3 regions of the Shewanella sp. SW24 genome follow, and region 3 is predicted to be linked to each of the others. Evidence: predicted binding sites of a transcription regulator. Region 3 holds the regulator's gene; each other region holds the start of a gene.
The links. The regulator MetJ, encoded in region 3, represses methionine synthesis genes. The targets are predictions, from matches to a motif close to TAGACGTCTAGACGTCTA.
Positions count from the first base shown of each region.

Region 1: metE (5-methyltetrahydropteroyltriglutamate--homocysteine S-methyltransferase) is a predicted target of MetJ. The motif match lies at 2,569-2,586, and genes of this name have one in related genera.
Region 2: msrA (peptide-methionine (S)-S-oxide reductase MsrA) is a predicted target of MetJ. The motif match lies at 2,285-2,302, and genes of this name have one in related genera.

Region 1 covers NZ_JAKKSH010000007.1:145,379-150,455, reverse strand. Annotated here, with positions in the region: gene L5M17_RS08135 (TonB-dependent receptor) at 1-503, shown strand, start outside; gene L5M17_RS08130 (HDOD domain-containing protein) at 783-1,511, shown strand; gene L5M17_RS08125 (LysR family transcriptional regulator) at 1,591-2,496, opposite strand; gene metE (5-methyltetrahydropteroyltriglutamate--homocysteine S-methyltransferase) at 2,697-4,967, shown strand; gene queG (tRNA epoxyqueuosine(34) reductase QueG) at 5,064-5,077, opposite strand, start outside.
Region 2 covers NZ_JAKKSH010000004.1:7,949-13,025, reverse strand. Annotated here, with positions in the region: gene pgm (phosphoglucomutase (alpha-D-glucose-1,6-bisphosphate-dependent)) at 24-1,676, shown strand; gene msrA (peptide-methionine (S)-S-oxide reductase MsrA) at 1,793-2,272, opposite strand; gene astE (succinylglutamate desuccinylase) at 2,603-3,637, shown strand; gene L5M17_RS05040 (thiamine pyrophosphate-dependent dehydrogenase E1 component subunit alpha) at 3,800-4,978, shown strand; gene L5M17_RS05035 (alpha-ketoacid dehydrogenase subunit beta) at 4,982-5,077, shown strand, end outside.
Region 3 covers NZ_JAKKSH010000025.1:57,018-62,094, forward strand. Annotated here, with positions in the region: gene L5M17_RS17705 (bifunctional aspartate kinase/homoserine dehydrogenase II) at 1-1,186, opposite strand, end outside; gene metB (cystathionine gamma-synthase) at 1,198-2,361, opposite strand; gene metJ (met regulon transcriptional regulator MetJ) at 2,574-2,888, shown strand; gene L5M17_RS17720 (sulfite exporter TauE/SafE family protein) at 3,023-3,766, shown strand; gene nrfD (NrfD/PsrC family molybdoenzyme membrane anchor subunit) at 3,873-4,820, opposite strand; gene L5M17_RS17730 (4Fe-4S dicluster domain-containing protein) at 4,823-5,077, opposite strand, start outside.

The DNA.
Region 1 (5,077 bases), on a different contig from region 3:
CGAGTGCAGTTAAACCCATAGGTGGAAATTTCAACGGTGCAAACGTTAATGCCGACGCTTCTCGTCGTTATGGCGCGGGTGCCGATTGGGATTGGCAGATCACTAAAGCGCTGCAACTCGGGCTGGAATATAACTATACCGACGCCGAATTTACCGATGGTGCTAACGATGGCAAAGAGCTGTCTTGGGTGGCAAAACACACGGGACGCGGTTATGTCAGCATGGATTTTGCTGAGCATTTCCAAGTATTTGCCGAAGCTATCTACACGGGGGATCGTTTTATCGAAGGCGATAACGCTAATCAAGGTGATAAGCTAGCAAGTTACGTGCTTGGTAATTTAGCCTTGAACTACAATCGTGATGCTTGGCTTGCCAGCCTGCGTATCGATAACCTATTTGATAAAGACTATGTCAGCGCAGGCTATTACGGTGGCCTTTGGGGTGATAGTTATTACTCTGGTCGAGGCCGCGATATTCGTTTCACTGTGGGCTACCGCTTCTAAATATTAATGAGTTATCTAATAACAAAGCCAGACTCAGTCTGGCTTTTTATTTTTTACGCTGAGTTCAAAGAATAAATCTTAAAATAGGTATAGTCTTGAATATCGTTTTAGTAGAGTGGTTTAATTGTCGTTATTTATAGTGTTAGCGGGCAGTCATTACTAAATAGGAGTAATTTATATTTTACTCTGCTGTTTATGGCTGAAATTCTTAGTATTTTAGGTATGATGTGAGCTGTAACCGAATCATCTTATTGTTAATAAACAGGTGTAAAGTGTCTTATGACTGATCTTGAGCAACAGGTTTTTACTCAAGTTAGAGCTATCATAGCGAACGAAGAGCAAGTGATTGGCCGCCGAGGAATTCTAATTCCACTCAAAAAAGCGATCCTTGCTGAAGGCGACATTCGTAATGTGATTGACATTATCTCGAGCGATCCCGCATTGGCAGCGCACATGCTTATGCGCAGTAATTCCGCACAGGCTGCTGTAGTGGAAAATCACAAAACTCGTTCGTTGAAAGAAGCTTTGATCCGCTTAGGTCAAGTTAATATCTATCGCTACGCCTTTACGTTCTATTTAAAAGAACGCCTCGATGAACTGCCACAGCCCTATAAAAAGTTGGTCCAAGGTTATTGGAAGTTGACTGAAGATATTGCAACGGATGCGGTAGATAGCTTAGCGGATATGGAAGGTGTGGAGGTTGATGCTGACGAAGTACAAACCTTAGCTCTGTTCAGTGTGTTCGGCCAAATTATCGCACTGACCGCATTTGCCTATTTAAATGCTAATGCCGAACAGTCATTTCCTTTAAGTGTGATTAAGTCATTGATTGATAATCAACAACAGACCTTAACCATCGAAGCGTTCGAGGCGTTAGATCTCGATCAGGATCTGCGTCAAGAATTTATGATCGCCCATAATTTGCGTCAGACCCGTAATCCTAATTCATCAGGGTTGATACTGCGCCGTGTCTTGTCTATGCGTGGATTGTTGATGAATCCGCTGTAATTTGTCGATGCTATGAAATAGTCATTTGACTCAATAAACAAGCCTGCATTCGCAGGCTTTTTACTCTATGTCACCCGCATTAATTCGTCTTCTGCTGGCGGGATAAACCTTCCCTCGCCACCAGTTGTAACCAATTTTGGATCAATGCAGAGTTAGCACTGTGGCGGCGATAGGCACCAAATAGCGGTCGTTTCAGACCTTCTTGGCCGAGTTTTACCGTAGCGAGACTCAGTCCATGTCCTTCATTAATCGACCAGCTTGGCAGTGCGGCTATGCCGTCTTTACAGGCGATGCGTTGCAATAACATCATGGTTAAATCACAGGTTTTTTGCTCGCCTGCCTCTATGCCCGCAGGCTCTAAAAAGTGGCGATAAATATCTAAACGTGTCAACGGCACTGGATAACTGATAATAGGCAAGTGTGCTAATTGCTTAGGGGTGACATAGGCTTCTTTCGCTAAAGGATGATCCTTAGCAACTACTAACTTCACTTCAAAATCAAACAAATGCTGGTAGGCGAGTGAATGCCCAGGCACAGGATCTGAGGTTAATACAATATCCAGTTCACCCATTTCTAAGGCATTGAGCGAGTCGAATAGGTGACGGCTCGACAAGTCTAACTCGGCTGTCGGATGATCTTGTCTAAATTGCTCCATCACAGGCATTAACCAGCGAAAACAGCTATGGCACTCAATGCCGACTCGCAACTGATTGGTTTCGGTTTCCAGCCCATTCTTCAAATCTGTCTCTGTTTCTAACACCTTAGGCAAAATCTCTTCGGCCAGATGCAACAGGCGTGCACCTTCTTGGGTGAATGACAGTGGCTTACTCTTACGCACAAAAATGGGCGAGTTAATCCTTTGCTCCAACTCCTTAATCTGGTGGGAGAGGGCGGATTGAGTGACAAAACGTTTTTTGGCTGCGCCCGCCAAACTGCCGCTTTCTTTCAGGGCCATTAAGGTTCGCAGGTGTCTTAGTTCGATCATGTTCACTCCAAGTGAATTTCGCTCATGTTGTGCTTGAAATCAATTCGGTTGCTGGAATAGAGACTAACACAATAAACTTCTAGACGTCCAGACGCCCGTTGTTATTTATCAAGGCTGAAGTGCTGAAAAGTGCTAAGAGAAAACAATCTGGTGGGTGCAAGTGCCGAATGTGGCTTATCTCAAATAAAGGAAGATAGAGTATGCAATTAAATAGTCTTGGGTTTCCCCATATTGGGCGTCGTCGTGAATTGAAATTTGCCTTAGAAAAATACTGGCGTGGCGAGAGCACTCAGGCGGAATTACGTGAAGTGGCGAGTGAACTTCGCCGCACCCATTGGCAGTGGCAAGCTGCTGCGGGCATTGAGCAAGTTCCCGTAGGTGATTTTGCCTTTTATGATCAAGTGCTGACCTTAAGCGCGACTTTAAATGCCATTCCTGAGCGTCATCGTGGTGAAGGGGCAATCGATCTCGATACTTTATTCCGCGTTGCCCGCGGCAGAGCGCCAACGGGCCAAGATGCGTCAGCCTCTGAAATGACCAAGTATTTCAATACTAACTATCACTATCTGGTACCTGAGCTCAGCCAAAACCAAGAGTTTTCGATTGCCTATGAGCAGTTCTTTGATGAAGTCAGCGAAGCGCAGTCCTTAGGTTATAAAGCAAAACCTGTGCTACTCGGCCCTGTTAGCTACTTGTTCCTTGCTAAAACCGTGGGCCAAGAGTTTGATAAGTTGAGCTTATTACCCAATTTATTAACTGCTTATGCTGACATTTTGGCGCGTTTTGCTGCTCAGAGAGTGCAATGGGTACAGCTCGATGAGCCCATTCTCGCATTGGAATTGGATGGCGAATGGCAAGCGGCGATCACTGAGGCGTATCAAGCCCTCAGCATTACGAAGGTGAAGATCCTTCTTACCAGTTATTACGGCGGTATCGCACACCATCAAGCACTGGTATCGGCTTTGCCTGTTGCGGGGTTGCATGTCGATTTAGTCACAGCGCCGGATCAATTGGCAGTCTTTGCCAATGCGCTTGGTCAAGATCAAATTTTGTCGACGGGTGTGGTCAATGGTCGCAACGTGTGGGCGGCAGAGGCGGATTTGATTGCCGAACGCATAGGCGCGGTTGCCCGTGATCTAGGAGATCGCTTGTGGATTGGTACCTCTTGCTCACTCCTGCACAGCCCTGTGGATTTAGAGGTGGAAGCCACGCTTGAGCCCGCGCTGCGTCAACAACTCGCGTTTGCGAAGCAAAAATTACTCGAACTGGCCAATGTGCGCCAATTGCTACTGGCACCTGAATCTATCGCGGCAAAAGAGATTGTGCAAACCTGTTTGGCACGCCGTGAGGCGAAAGCGCAGGCCGCCGACAGTCAAGTGATTGCCCGCGTTGCCGCGTTGACATCTGCCGATTATGAGCGCGTCAGTGATTTCAGCGTACGCCAAGCTGTGCAGCAGCAGAAATACCGTTTACCTCTGTTGCCGACCACCACCATTGGCTCCTTCCCACAAACACCGGCAATCCGTGGACTACGCAGTCGTTGGCGCAAGGGCGATCTGAGTGATGCACAATATACAGAGCAATTGCAGCAAGTCACCCGCGATACTATCGACCGCCAGCTTAAACTCGGTATCGATGTACTGGTTCATGGTGAGGCCGAGCGCAACGATATGGTGGAATACTTTGGTGAGCAGCTTGCGGGCGTTGGCTTTACCAAAAATGGTTGGGTGCAAAGTTATGGTTCACGCTGTGTTAAGCCACCGTTGATCTATGGTGATGTTAGTCGTCCAAGGGCGATGACGGTTGATTGGGCCGAGTTTGCCCAAAGTCTCACCGACAAGCCTGTAAAAGGCATGCTGACTGGCCCTGTGACGATTCTGCATTGGTCATTCGCCCGTGAAGATATCGGCCGCGATGTGATTGCGACTCAGCTGGCGCTGGCGATTCGTGATGAAGTGGTGGACTTACAAAATGCCGGTATTGGCATTATACAAATCGATGAGCCCGCCTTCCGTGAAGGTCTGCCATTGAAACAAAGTGAGTGGCAAACCTATTTAGATTGGGCGGTTAATGCCTTTAAACTCAGCGCTGCTGGCGTGACTGATGAGACTCAAATCCACACCCACATGTGTTACAGCGAGTTTAATGACACCATTGCCGCGATTGCCGCCATGGATGCCGATGTGATTACTATCGAGACTTCGCGTTCACGGATGGAGTTACTCAATGCCTTCGAAGATTTTGAATATCCAAATGAAATTGGCCCCGGTGTGTATGACATTCATTCGCCAAACACTCCAAGTGTGGAGGCCATGGTGTACTTAATCGAGAAAGCGGCGCAAAAAGTGCCCGTACGTCAGCTATGGGTTAATCCAGATTGCGGCCTAAAAACCCGTACTTGGGATGAAGTTGAACCCGCACTGAAAAACATGGTCGATGCCACGCGAGAACTACGTCGCCGCCTTGGTTAATATTATGCTTGAGTGAAATATTTTTTTACTGAGTTTATTGAGTTAGTAACAGCGGATGCTTATGCATCCGTTGTTGTTTATTGCTTGCCGACTAACTTAAGCATCTCGCG
Region 2 (5,077 bases), on a different contig from region 3:
AATTGAGTGCAGGAGAGCCATAGGTGGCAATACATCAAAGGGCAGGACAAATCGCTAATCAGACGGATCTGGTCAATATTCCAAAACTGATGAGCCATTATTACAGCATCACGCCAAATATGGATGACGTACAACAACGCGTCACCTTTGGCACTTCTGGGCACAGAGGCTGCGCTTCCAATGGCAGTTTTAACCAACAACACATTTGGGCGATTACCCAAGCTGTGGTTGACTACCGTCAATCGGCAAATATCGATGGGCCGCTGATCCTTGGGATTGACACCCATGCGTTATCCTATGCGGCCTATTTGTCGGCAATTGAAGTGCTGGCGGCAAATAAAGTCACAGTGAAAATCCAACAGAACGATGGATTTACGCCAACGCCAGTGGTTTCCCATGGGGTGATTTGCGCCAATCGCGAAGCCAATATTACGGGTGCGGCATTGTCCGATGGTTTGATCATTACGCCTTCCCACAATCCGCCTCAAGATGGTGGCATCAAGTACAATCCACCCCATGGTGGACCGGCCGAAGGTAATATCACCGCTTGGATTGAATCGCGGGCCAATGATTACTTGCGCCAAGCGTTAGCTGGCGTGCAAAAATTAGCGTATGCCGAAGCGCTGGCATCAGGCTATGTCAACGCCATTGATTTGATCACGCCTTATGTGGCTGATTTAGAAAATGTTATCGACATGCAGGCGATTGCCAACGCTAAGCTGCGTATCGGCGTTGACCCGCTCGGTGGTTCAGGGATTTTCTATTGGGCACCGATTGCCGCGCGTTATGGGCTCGATATCACGTTAGTTAATGATAAGGTTGATCCAAGCTTTAGCTTTATGCCGCTGGATAAAGACGGCAAAATCCGCATGGATTGCTCATCTCCCTACGCGATGGCCGGGTTACTCGCCCATAAAGAATCCTTTGATTTATGCCTTGGTAATGATCCCGATTATGACCGTCACGGCATCGTTTGCCCTGGTACGGGTTTGATGGATCCGAATCATTATCTTGCGGTCGCTATTGATTATTTACTGACACACAGACCAGATTGGAGCGATACCTTAGCCATAGGTAAAACCTTAGTATCGAGTGCGCTTATCGATAAAATCTGTGCTTTCCACGGCAAAAAGTTACTCGAAGTGCCTGTGGGCTTTAAGTGGTTTGTCGACGGTTTAGCCGAAGCCACAATCGCCTTTGGCGGTGAAGAGAGTGCTGGCGCGGCATTTTTACGCCGTGATGGCAGCACATGGTGCACAGATAAAGACGGCTTCATTTTAGGATTACTTGCCGCAGAAATTCTTGCGGTGACAGGTAAAACCCCAGGTCAGCGTCACCAAGAGTTAGTAAAACAATTTGGCCAAAGTTTCTATAAGCGTATCGATAGCCCAATCAGTCTTGAAAACAAAGCCAAGTTTGCTTTGCTCAATGCCGATACCTTAAATGCCACTGTGCTTGCAGGTGAGACAATCGAAAACGTGTTAACCCATGCGCCAGGCAATAATGCGGCGATTGGCGGCATCAAAGTTACCACCGCTAATGGGTGGTTTGCGGCGCGTCCATCGGGCACTGAAGCGTTATTTAAAATCTACGGCGAAAGTTTTATCAGTGAGCAGCATTTGGCTGAGATCATCAAAGATGCGCAGGCATTAATTGATAAGGCGCTAAACGCTTAATGCAGTAGTAGGTTTAGCTAACGTCTCAAAATAAAAAACGCACTCAGATTTGAGTGCGTTTTTGTTTGTGTCTAATTCAGCTGTGAGTAGTTGATCTAATACTGATTTGACCGTATTTAGTACTCGATATGACAACTCGGTAAGTTATTCTTATCGATGTAATTTTGATGATATTCCTCAGCCACATGGAACTGTTGAAGTGGCACTATTTCAGTGACGATATGGCGTAATCCCCAACGGCCCGAGCGGGCAAAAGCTAACTTTGAGGCTTCTGCGGCCGCTTTTTGCTCACGGTCGTGGAAGAAAATGGTGCTGCGATATTGGGTGCCAATATCTCCGCCTTGCATGTTCAGACTCGTAGGATTATGGTTTTTCCAAAATACATCGAGCAAGTCTTCATAACTGACAAGGGCGGGATCGAATTCCACTTGCACCACTTCGGCATGGCCCGTTTTGCCTTTTTTGACTTCTTCATAGCTCGTCGCCGCATTATTGCCGCCCATATAGCCGCAGGTGGCATTCGATACGCCGTTCACTTGTCTAAAAAAATACTCTACGCCCCAGAAACAGCCGGCACCAAAGGTTGCTAACGCCATAATTAAATCCAATAGAAGTCTAGATGGCTAAGGATTGTGATAAAACTTGAGTGCAAAAGCAAGCCTCAAGCTGGAATATTTATCATGGGAAATTCTTAGGGAATGTCCTAAGAATTTAACAATCAGCTTAGTTGAATGTCATTCCGCTTAAAACTGGGTCCTACGGCAATAAATGTCTGAGAACAGCACTAAAAACATGTGTTAGTATTGAAGCCGTTTTTTAGGTGCGAGTGAGACTAACCGCGGTGAGATAAATGCTTAAGTGGTAATTACTGCCTGTACTTATGCTATTGCGCCAATACTGTTACACATCATTATAAGGAGAATTCTGTGTTACAAGCTCTGTTAGATTCAAAGGATTTTTTAGCGCTCACCTTAGCCCACCCTAAACAGTTCGATGGCGAATTTTCATTTAACTTAGGCGATCATACTCAAGTGGAAGTGTGGGATACCGGTGTTATTGTTTTCGAACCAGTAAAGAATGAAGGAAAAGATATTGTGCTTTCCTGCGGTGTTCACGGTAACGAGACCGCGCCTATTGAACTCTGCAATAGCTTAATTAAACAACTTCTACAGCAAAAGATCATCGCAAAGCAGCGCACTTTATTTCTCATTGGTAACCCATTAGCGATTAATAACGGCACGCGGATTATTGACGAAAACATGAATCGTCTCTTTAGTGGTGAGCATTCCAATCCACCAGGGTTAGTGAACCCTGAGCGAGTTCGCGCGAAAAAACTCGAAGCCTATGTCGATCGTTTTTATACTGCGGTTGCCGATGGACGTCAGCGCATCCATTATGATCTGCACACGGCGATGCGCGCCTCGAAGCATGAAAAGTTCGCTATCTATCCCTATCGTCCTGGGCGCGCCTTTAGCGGCGAGCAAATTATGTTTTTAGCCGCAAGCGGCGTCGATACAGTACTTTTCCACCATGAACCGACCACGACCTTCAGCTATTTTTCCTCTGAACGCTACGGTGCCGATGCCTTTACCATTGAGCTTGGCAAAGTGTATCCCATGGGGCAGAACGACATGATGCGTTTTATCGCCACCCATGAAATGTTCATGCGCTTGATCACCGCTAAGCCGTTGGCGCTGGATGCATTTGATGCCGATAAGGTTAACTTGTACCAAGTGTGCCGCGTCATCAATAAACATTTCGATGATTTTGAATTTACCTTCGCAACTGATGTCGAAAACTTCAGATCTTTCCCGAAGGGCTTTGTTTTAGCGCGGGAAGGTGGGCAAGAAATTAAAGTGGAACATGAGTTTGAGTCTGTCGTGTTCCCTAATGCCAAAGTGCCTATTGGTAATCGCACTGTGATTTGCCTGATCCCTGCGGTGAATGCGGACGTGCGTTAGGCTTGTAAAGCAATATATACATGCGTGGCAGGGATAACTTGTGGTTTGAGCTATGCCAATGGTTGATAGGTAGTTTACGTTAACGTAATGTTCGTCGGGCATATTCGTATAAACAGACGCATCAAAACGCTTTGATGCGTAATGAGATAACAAGAGCACAATATGAGCAAAGCAACACTCAACACTGATACAGTGCACCGTGTCGGCTTCTTGGATAAGGCATCGCTACACATTCCTATCCTTCGAATTCTACAAGCCGACGGCACCACTTATGAAACCGCGGTTTTGCCTGTGATAGATGAAACCTTAGCCACTAAAATTTACGATACCTGTGTATTCACTCGGGTACTTGATGAACGTATGCTTGGCGCCCAGCGTCAAGGACGCATCAGTTTCTACATGACCTGTACGGGTGAAGAAGCGGCGATTGTTGGCAGTGTGGCCGCACTCGATCAAGAAGATGTGATCCTTGCACAATATCGTGAGCATGCGGCGCTGCGTTATCGCGGCTTTACCACTGAACAGTTTATGAATCAGATGTTCAGTAACGAGAAAGATCTTGGTAAAGGTCGCCAAATGCCAATCCATTACGGCAGTGCGGCATTGCATTATCAAACGATTTCGTCACCGTTAGCCACGCAAATCCCGCAGGCGACTGGTGTGGGCTACAGCTTAAAAATGCAAGGTAAGCGCAAAGTCGCGGTTTGTTATTTTGGCGAAGGCGCTGCATCGGAAGGGGATTTTCATGCTGGCCTAAACATGGCCGCGGTACTGAAATGCCCAGTGATTTTCTTCTGTCGTAACAATGGCTACGCGATTTCTACCCCCACTGAAGAGCAGTTTGCTGGAAACGGTATTGCCAGCCGCGGTGTAGGTTATGGCATGCACACCATTCGTGTAGACGGCAATGACATGTTGGCCGTGTTAGCGGCAACCCAGCAAGCCCGTGCCTATGCGATTGAGCATAATGCGCCTGTGCTGATTGAAGCCATGACTTACCGTCTCGGCGCACACTCTTCTTCAGACGATCCCTCAGGTTATCGCTCGAAAGATGAAGAAGCCAAGTGGCAGCAACACGATCCGGTTAAACGCTTCAAATTATGGCTTATCAACAAAGGTTGGTTGGCTGAAGCGGATGATGTGAAACTGCATGAAAAATATCGTGAAGAAGTATTGGCTGCAGTAAAAGTGGCTGAAAAAATTCCTGTGCCTATGCTGGATGAAATTATTGAAGATGTGTACGACAAGCCGACGCCAGTGCTGAAAAAGCAACTTGCCGATCTTAAAGAACATATCAAGAAATATCCGCAAGCCTATCCAAAAAGTGCAGGGAGACTATAAGCCGTGGCTGAAATGAATATGTTACAGGCCGTCAATGAGGCCTTGTCGATTGCCATGCAAGCCGATGAACGCATGGTGGTTTTTGGTGAAGATGTGGGC
Region 3 (5,077 bases):
CGAAACTGCGGCGATAATGTTCGGCGTCGGCACTCACTAATGCGACTAAACCAAAATCTGTGTTGATCTGCTGCTCGCTGATCCCTAATGCTTCTGCCTCGGCATCGAGTAATCTTTGAACTTGTTTTTGATTCTCAGCGGTATAGGCAAGTTCAACCCTTTGATGGGCAGAGGTCCAATGGGCCAATGGCGTTAAACCCGCGGCAATCAATAAATCTAATAAACGAGTTAACTCACCCGTGAGTTTAAAGCCGAACAGGACAACAGCATTGAGGTTAGTCACCACAGGCGCGCTCGCCGACGAACTGTGGGGAGCGATCAAGGTAAAGTCAGTGTGGGACGCATAACTTGAACGCACAGCTAAGCTCACTTCGGTATTGAATAACGGCTGCAAAGTGCGCGAATGCAATACTGGCGAGCCTAAACGCGCTAGGCGATCGGCTTCGGCAAGTGACATGCTTTTCAGTAACTTGGCATCGTTGATTTTATTAGGATCGGCGTTGAACACCCCTTCCACATCGGTCCAAATGGTCACGCGCTCGATATCGGCGAGACTCGCAATCAGGCTGGCGCTAAAATCGGAACCATTACGACCAAGTAACAGGGTATCGCCACGCTCGTTAGCGCAGATAAAACCTGTGATCACTAAGCGTTCATTGGGATGCGCGGCTAATAGGGCTTGTACTTTAGCGCGGGATTCTTGTACCCGAATTTGTGGCACAGCGGCTTCATCGGCCACTAAAATTGAACAGGCATCCACATGGCTTGCCGCCACGCCAGATTCGCGCAGTAGCGCCGCCATTAAACGTGCCGACCAACGTTCGCCAAAGCTCACCACATGGTTGATTTGGTATTCGTTGCGCTCGTCTAAGGACAACAAGCTGATGAGTTGCGCTTTATCAGTGGCCAAACGCTCACGCAGATCGCGGGCTTGTTCATTCGACAACAACTGCTCAATCAACCCCTGTTGGTAACTGATCAGCACTTGTAATTCTTCTTGCCATAGCTGACCCGCATCACGCAGCGCTAATAATTTATACAGGAAATTCGTGCTCTTACCCGCCGCAGAGACCACCACGAGATCATCACTATGACCGTGGGTTAACAGGATATGGGCAACTCGACGATAACAATCGGCATCCGCTAAACTGGAGCCACCAAATTTATGTAAGTGACAACGTGCCATCTATTATTCCTCTACTGACAAGCCACAACGGCGGCTAATCCTGCTTGAATATCTGCAACTAAATCGGCGGCATCTTCAATACCCACCGATAGACGCAATAGGGTGTCCTTAATACCAGCCTCGAAGCGCGCCTGCGGCTCCATGGCTCTGTGGGTCATAGTGGCGGGCACGGCCACTAAACTTTCGACGCCACCTAAACTTTCCGCCACGCTAAATAAGCTGAGTGCACCTAAAAAGGCCACCACTTCGGCCTCGCCGCCTTTGAGCTCAAAGCTCAGCATAGCGCCAAAGCCCTGTTGTTGCTTGGCCGCAATGGCGTGACCTGGGTGATCCGCAAGACCGGGGTAATAAACTTTGCTCACCACAGGGCTTTGCGTTAATACCTCAATAATACGCTGGGCATTGGTTTGATGCTCGCGAATACGCACCGCTAAGGTACGCAGGCCTCGCAGGGTCAGATAACTGTCGAAGGCTGACCCCGTTAAGCCTAGAGTGTTCGACCACCAATGTAAGCTTTCGCCGATTTGCACGTCTTTGGCGACCACAGCGCCGCCAACAACATCGCTGTGACCATTGATATATTTAGTGGTGGAATGGATAACGATATCCGCGCCTAACAATAGGGGTTGTTGCAATATCGGCGATAAAAAGGTGTTATCGACCACCACCAGCGCGCCGACCTCATGGCTCGCCTTAGCAATGGCTTCGATATCCACCACACGCAATAACGGGTTCGATGGGGTTTCGAGCCACACCATCTTAGGATTCTGGGCAATGGCGGTGGCTAACGCTTGGCTGTCGGTTTGGTCGACCACAATGAGCTTAAACTGGCCTTTCTTCGCCAAGTTGGTAAATAAACGGTAAGAACCGCCATAGCAATCATGGGGCACAACTAATAGGTCATCGGGGCCGAGCAAAGTCGTCACTAAGGTGATGGCCGCCATGCCAGTGCACGTCACTATGCCAGTGGCGCCCTTTTCTAATTGCGCTAATGCTTCGCCTAAAATGCAGCGCGTTGGGTTGCCTGAACGACTGTAATCGAATTCGCGGGGATTTTTATGACCATCGAAGGCGTAATTAGTCGACAAATAAATCGGTGGCACAACTGCGCCATATTGAGTATCGCTTTCGATACCCTGACGCACTGCCAGTGTGGCTAATTGACGCTCTGCCATGGGTGGACTCCTAAATTCGATAGACTGATAGAGATGTCTGGACGTCTAAATGTACCTAAGCCCAACGCCATCGTCAATAGGCGTGAAGACGTTTAGACGTCTGAACATAAAGAAATCTGTTTGCAATCACAAAGAAATAGTAGCAATAATTTGACTGTTCTTTGTAAGGGTTTAAAATCTGCCCCGAATTTAGCGTTATAACAGGTGAGTCAATGACTGAATGGAATGGGGAATACATCAGCCCCTATGCTGAACATGGCAAGAAGAATGAACAAGTAAAAAAAATTACTGTGTCTATTCCGCTCAAAGTGCTTAAGGTCCTCACGGACGAACGTACTCGTCGTCAGGTCAATAATTTGCGTCACGCCACCAACAGCGAGCTGTTGTGTGAGGCATTTTTGCACGCCTACACTGGCCAGCCATTGCCCAACGATGAAGATCTGTCAAAAGATAACCCAGACAGCATTCCCGCAGAAGCCAAGTTGTTGATGGATCAAATGGGAATCGAGTGGGAAGACATGGAATAGCGACTCGTCGCTTTCAAAGTCATATCACAGTGCTCATCAATAGGGATCGTTAACGATCCCTTTTTGTTTATACCCAAGCGACTTCAAACTTTAAATTTCACCATCTTGAGTTGGTTTGGGATATAGGAAATCCTATGTTTTCTATGATAGATCCACAGACACTCGCCTTAGCCTCGCTGGTCGTGTTTCTGGGCGCCTTAACCCAAAGTCTGATTGGGTTTGGGCTTGCGGTTGTCGCCAGTCCTTTGCTGTATATCGTCGATCCACAACTTGTACCTGCGCCTGTTATTGCTATGGGTTTCTCCATCGCCCTGCTGACCTTAGTGCGTGAACGCGGTCACTTAGAATTCAATGGCTTGCAATATGCGCTCATAGGCCGCGTGCCCGGTGGTTTTATCGGCGCGAGTTTATTACTGTTTGCGCCTCAACCCATACTCGGTTTATCCATCGCCGCTATTGTGACTGTCGCAGTGATCCTCAGCCTGTATAAATTCAGCCTGCCAGTGAATAAGAAAACCCTCTTCGGTGCGGGCGTGGTTTCAGGGATCTTCGGCAATATCGCCGCGATTGGTGGCCCGCCGATGGCGATTTTGTTGGCAGGCAAAGATGCCTCGCAGTTTCGTGCAGCCCTGTCGGCCTTCTTCATTTTTAGCTCCATGATTGCATTGATCATTTTAGCGATCACTGGCTTATTAGAATTAAAACATCTATGGCTGTCGTTGATGCTGCTCCCCTCAGTGATTTTAGGTTACTTAGTTGCAGGACGATTAGTGGGCCGTGTCGATAAAGAGAAGACAAAGATGGCAACGTTAGTCCTGTGCAGTATCAGCGCCTTAGTGCTAACGGTGAAGTCGGTTATCGAGTTATTACCCCAATAAGCGTCCTGCTTATACTGGCAAACCTTCTCACGATTCAAACAATAAAAAAGCACTGACATTGCCAGTGCTTTTTCTTTATCTATCAATATGTAAAGCCAGCTTACACTCAGCTTAAATAGCTTTGCCCTGCGTACACAATAAAGTGTCTTAAGGCGAGTACGCCCGTTAAGCTCGCACAAGCCACCATGATCATCGCGCCCTTAGTGTGGCGAGTCGCGGCGGGTAGCAGCATAAACAGCAATGGAATACCAAAACCTATACCGACAACGCCTATCCAGAACACGCTTGCCCATAACCCAGACGTTAACGATGCTAAGGCCGCAGCCGCCGCGCCGCCCTTGAAGTACAAGGCGCAGAACAACATGAACAGGAACAGAATTTCAATCGCCATCACAGGCAATTCTAAACCGTGCATCTTCACTAAAGTTTTGTCGTGGCTGTCAGTCTTAAACATCAGCAACGCCAGTACCGCATTTGCCGCAGCGCCCGCCGATAGACCTGACACTAAAAACAGCGCAGGCAGTACCGCAGTGTTGAGCATAGGATAGGCATTCATCGCCGAAATTAAGAAGCCAGTGTAAGCCCCTACGCCAATGGCGAGGACAAACAACAATACTTCAATCAGCTTTCGAAATGGCATAAGTAACTTAGCGATAGGTGTTAGGAAACCCAAACCCCATTTTGGTAAGTCATCCCGCAGCACAATAATGGCGTACGCAAAAGCTAAGGGAGAATACGCCAGCAGCGCCAGCACCCCGATTGCCATCACAGACTGGAAGTTATAGTGAATTAAGATCAACCAGAAGTGGAATGGTTTGGTTAAGTCAAACACTAAGCAAGCTAGACCTAAGCTAATTGCTACAGGCCCAATAATGGCTGCCGCCTTAAGAATGCTGCTTTCGGCTCCCGCGCTGAGTTCCTTATTCGCCCAGCGCAAACCAATGCCAATCAGTAAACTGCCCGCGGATAACCCCGCCATAAACAGGTAAACGGCGATGACCCAGTGCCAAGTGACAGGATCATATTGCGCCATGTCGCCCCAAGTATTGTTCATAATCAAATCCCCCCTCTTTTGGTAGGAACGCGATATACCCTAGGTTTAGTGCCCAAATGGGTTTTATCTTGGTAAGTGATTTTAGTGTTGAGCATGATGGCCACTTCACTGCGTGGATCATTGGCATCACCAAACACTAAGGCATCGGTTGGACACACAGTCACACACGCTGGCTCTTCGCCCCGTGCTAAACGCGTATCCTTACAGAAGTTACACTTATCCGCCGCCTTGGTTTCTGGGTTCATAAAGCGCACTTT